One region of the Neorhizobium sp. T25_27 genome, then DNA from elsewhere that is predicted to be linked to it. Evidence: riboswitches for the same ligand, from Rfam matches in the RefSeq annotation. Region 1 holds a riboswitch; the other holds the start of a gene.
The links. A riboswitch is a leader RNA that binds a small molecule or an ion and turns the genes downstream of it on or off. The one in region 1 is predicted to bind cobalamin.

Region 1 (2,386 bases):
GCGGCAGATGATCCTGCCCTCGGAAGAGCGGAATGCCATTCTCGCCGCCATTCGCGAACAGCGCTGCATCCCCTCGTTCGAGCCGCTGCCGCCTGTTGTCGACGATCGCCGAAAGGTGCCGGGCATCGAACTTCCGAGGGAAGAGCAGCCCTATTCCGGGATCACCAAACTGCAGACCCGCCCGCAAAAGCCGCAGGCCGCGGTCCAGCCGCCGGTGCTCACGCCGCCGCCGGAGCGGCCATACGATCCAAACAAGAAGGTGCGCACCGTCGGGCCGGCTTTCCTGCCTGAAGCGGATATCGACCTCAGCAATCCGAAATCGGCAGGACCGCAGCCGCAGCAGTGATCAACGGTTATCCCAGCGATCCTGAAAGATCAGCTCCTCCAGGGCCAACCGCTGGCGCCAGCCCTTGAGCGCCAATTCCGGCTCGGCGTAGAGGCGGTCGGTATAACCGAGGCACAGCCACGCGACGATCTCGACGCGATCGGGAATGCCCAGCAGCGCACGCACGTCCTCCTCGTGAAAGATGCTGACCCAGCCGACACCGACGCCCTCGGCCCTTGCCGCAAGCCACAGGTTCTGCACGGCGCAGACGGTCGAATAGACGTCCATGCGCGGGTTGTGGGTGCGGCCGAGCACGACCGGGCCGGCACGATCCGGATCGCAGGTGACGCAGATCGACAGCGGCGCCTTGACGATGCCTTCGAGCTTGAGGCTGCGATAGAGGTCACGGCTTTCCTCGGCAAACATCTCGACGGCTTCGTCATTGGCGCGCGAGAAGGCGGCACGAGCCGCCTCTCGCACTGCAGGATCGCGGATGAGGATGAAATTCCAGGGCTGCATGAAGCCGACCGAGGGTGCCGAATGCGCTGCGCCAAGCAGCCGCCTTACCAGGTCGTCCGGCAGTGGATCGGGCAGGAACTGGTCGCGCACGTCGCGGCGCGTCTCGATCGCCCTGTAGACGGCCGCGCGCTCGGCCTTCGAAAATTCACCGGCAGGCAGCAAGGCATGCGCGAAAGGATCAGGCTGCATCGTTTGTCCCCAACAATGCCGTCGCTCCCTTGCCCTTCAGAAGCAAAGAGAGGTCCGAAACCTTTCCGCTGTCCGCGCGGGCTGGTCTATCTTGTCAGGCCGGTCTTCTGACTTGGCTTCGTCCGCTTCCGCCGCCGCCTTCCCGGGAAAATCCCAGTGGCTTTCAATCCTGCGGCCGAGCGTCCACCTCACAGCGTTGGGCACGTTCCGGTTCCACCCCGGATTCCCGATTCTCCGGCTTGTCGCCGGCACCTGACAGGATCGGTTATGCCCTTACGCTATCCTCCGCGCAAGGCGCTCATGCGACTAGGAAATAGCGCACGTAGGCAAACTCATCGCCATCCGGCGACCAGTTCGGTGAATTCATCGTGCCCTGCCCGCCAAAGAGCTCGAACAGCGTTTCGACATTGCCGCCGTCCATGTCCATCAGCCTGACGCGGACGTCGAGATCGCGCGGGTGGTCGAAGACATCGGCGTCGTAGGAGACAAAGACGATCTTGTCACCCTTCGGTGACGGATGCGGGAACCAGTCGCCGTAACCGCCATCGGTGATCCGCTCGGCCACGCCGCCGGCGGCCGGAACCCGCCAGATCTGCGTCAATCCGGTGCGGCTGGAATTGAAATAGATCCATTTTCCATCCGGCGAAAAATCCGGCCCGTCGTTGCGGCCCTCGCCGAAGGTCAGCCGCGTCTCTGCGCCACCTTCGATGCCGATCGTATAGATGTCGAACTCGTCGCCGCGGATGCCGCAATAGGCGAAACTTTTTCCGTCCGGTGACCAGCCATGCCAGTAGGACGGCAGGTTCCGGGTCACCAGCCGTGGCACGCCGCCACCGGCGGGGAGCACATAGATCGCCGACTTGCCGAACTCTACCTTGTCGGAAATGGCGATCAGCGAACCGCCCGGCGAAATGCCGTGGTCGTTGTTGCATTGGCGGGCAAAGCCGGTATCGACCAGTCCTGGCCCGTCGTCACCCTCCGGTGACAGCCGATAGATCAGGCCCTCGCTGTTCAGCATCAGATAACACCCGTCGGGCGACCAGTTGGGCGCCTCGAACAGGGCTTCCGTCTGCCAGACCACCCGCATCGTCCTCGTCCGGATATTGAAGATCTCGACCGAGCTGCGCAGGGCCATGATCCTCTCCTACCGATCGCGGAACCGGTTGGTGATCGGATAACGCCGATCGCGGCCGAAGTTCTTCTTGGTGATCTTGACGCCCGGCGCCGATTGGCGCCGCTTGTATTCGGCGAGATAGAGCAGGTGCTCGATCCGGTGAACAGTTGCGATGTCGTGGCCGCGGGCAACGATCTCCTCGGTCCCCATTTCCAGCTCGACCAGGCATTCGAGGATAT
Region 2 (2,386 bases), on a different contig from region 1:
CCTGAATGAACGGCACCGGCTTTTCGGTCGTCACCTTCAGCGTCAGGTCGTCGCCCGCCTCGAAGGTCAGCTTGCCGCCGGTCGCGAGCGCCGCCTTGTTGTTGGCGAGCGTGGCATCGAAACCGGCTGCCAGTGCCTTGGCGGTGACGGGCGTGCCATCGGAGAACAGGCGGCCGGGTTTCAGGGTCACGGTCCAGATCAGGTCCCCGATGCGCTCCGCCTTCTCGGCCAGCTCCGGCACGAGCTTGCCGTCCCGATCGACGGTGAAGAGGTTCTCGCCGACGCCATGGCTGACCAGCGCCCAGCCGTTCGAGCCCTTGGCGGGGTCCGTGCCGCTGGTGATGTAGGTGGCACCGACGCGAAGCGGCTCGCCTGCGAAGACAGTGCCTGCGGCGGCCAAGGTGGTGGCGGTGAACCAGGCGGCGGCTAGGCGCGATAGCGTCTGCGACGTCAATTCTCTCTCCTCTTGTTCTGTTCGGATGGGATACGAAGCCGCTGCTTGCGGCCCGTTGGGTGATAGGCGAAGTTCTCGACGATCCGGCCGCCAAGCAGGTGCTCGCCGACGATCCGGTCGATCGCATCTTCGGTGACGCCGCCGTAATAGGTGCCTTCCGGAAACACCTGCAGCACGGGCGCCAGACTGCAGGGACCGAGACAGGTGGATTTTGCGGTCATCGTGCCGTCGCCGGCAGCGCGCAATTTCTGCCGCTCCTGTTGGTTGCGCAGATGTCCCCAGATCAAATCGGCTCCGGCCGCGTTGCAGGGGCCGCCCTGGCAGACGAGTGCGCGGCGTTTCTGGGCTGGCACGAGTGAACCTTCGATGACGGGTGGGTTTTCGGTTTTCGGGACATCCAGCTCCTCGGCCGTCTCCAGCAGTTCGCCGAGAAGCTGCGCCATCAGCGTGCTGGAGGCGATATCCTTGGCGACGGACAAGGCCGGCCAGGGGCGGCTGTCGGCGGCCTTCCAGCGCGTCAGCGATTTCGTTAGCCAGATATGGAAGCTCGGCTCCATGGGCAGGACGAGCGGCACGATGACGACGGTTTCGACATCCTCGTCGAGCAGATTGGACAGCGCTTCGCGCAGCGAGGGGGTTCCCTGTTCGGTAAAGGCGAACCGCACCGTTCCGGCCCCGGTCATGCCGGCCGCAAGTTTCGCGAGCCGCTGCATTTCCAGATGCGGCGATGCCGCAAAGGCGGATTTGGCGATCAGGAGGACGGCGCGCCCGGATACGTTCTGGGAAGATAATCCCTGTGTTTTCACTGCCTTCGTCTCACTCAAGGAGGCGGCAGCAAAAATGAAGGTTGCGGCAGGCACGATGGCCCGACGGAACCGTCATTCCTGTGGCACACCCCGACCACGGAACTTCTATCGTCAGGCAGGTCTCCTGGCTCGCGGGTCAAAGCCTTCATCGTCCGTCTTCCCGGCATTGACTGCCAGTGACATGTTGGACGAACGGCTCACCGCTCACAGTTGCGGGACAGCTCCGGTTTTTACCGGATTCCCTCTTAGCTTCCATCGCGGGATGGAAGAACCTTGACGCCGCCAACCTACACTCCCGCTGCCGACTGTCAACGGCGCCGCTTCATGCAGCATCACGCGGCTGGTCCGGAACTGCCGTAACAATTCCGGACCAAGGTTATTGCATCAATGCGATGCGCCGGAGCCGCCGACGGCAACGATCGTAAAGGGTTTTCCTTCGACGGGAATCGTCCGGACCTCCTTCAGGCTTTCCGCATCGACAACGCGAACCAGCGAGTGCCGCGGATCGGTAATGACGATATGGCCGTCCGCAACGGCAAGACGCGGCCGCGGATCACGCCAATGGCCGTCCTTGCTGTAGGGCTCGGTGACCTTGGCTTTGCGAACGATCTCGCCCTTGATCACGTCCAGCACATGAAGATCACCGTCCTCCGTCAGGATGTAGGCACTGCGCGGCGTTGCTGGGTCCAGCAGGAAGTCGACGCGGCGGGTGGGCAGGGCGATCAGTCGGAAGTGCTTCTCGGCGTCCGGATCGATCAGGACGATTTTGTCCTCGCCGTAGTTGCCGAGGAAAAACTGCATCGCCTTGCCACCAAGCAAGGTCCCGGTGCTGCCCTTTGGCAGATCCGCCGGGTAAGCGAGCATGTCCAGCTTCGGGCCATCAATGCCACCGGGCCGGGCAACGAGAACTCCTTCCTTGCAACCGAAGGCAACCAGCCGGGCCGAGGTGGCCTCGCCGTGAAGATCGGTGCATTTCGCGACGTCGCCGAACTGCTTGCCCGCCTGATCGACGACCCGAAGGCCGACCCTCGGCGGCAGTTCGTCGGGCTTGGTTTCGATTTCAGTGTTTGGGACCGACACGAGCACGAAACGACCCATCGTCACCGCTACGCCGTGATGCGGCTTC

Region 2: linked by a shared signal. The riboswitch ahead of C5J24_RS24145 ((2Fe-2S) ferredoxin domain-containing protein) and the one ahead of bluB (5,6-dimethylbenzimidazole synthase) in region 1 are both predicted to bind cobalamin.

The regions. Positions count from the first base shown of each region.
Region 1 covers NZ_PVBJ01000001.1:1,134,188-1,136,573, forward strand. Annotated here, with positions in the region: gene C5J24_RS05640 (hypothetical protein) at 1-346, shown strand, start outside; gene bluB (5,6-dimethylbenzimidazole synthase) at 347-1,033, opposite strand; cobalamin riboswitch at 1,113-1,304, opposite strand; gene C5J24_RS05650 (TolB family protein) at 1,332-2,162, opposite strand; gene C5J24_RS05655 (NAD+ synthase) at 2,178-2,386, opposite strand, start outside.
Region 2 covers NZ_PVBJ01000010.1:108,410-110,795, forward strand. Annotated here, with positions in the region: gene C5J24_RS24140 (ABC transporter substrate-binding protein) at 1-454, opposite strand, end outside; gene C5J24_RS24145 ((2Fe-2S) ferredoxin domain-containing protein) at 451-1,260, opposite strand; cobalamin riboswitch at 1,357-1,551, opposite strand; gene aztD (zinc metallochaperone AztD) at 1,645-2,386, opposite strand, start outside.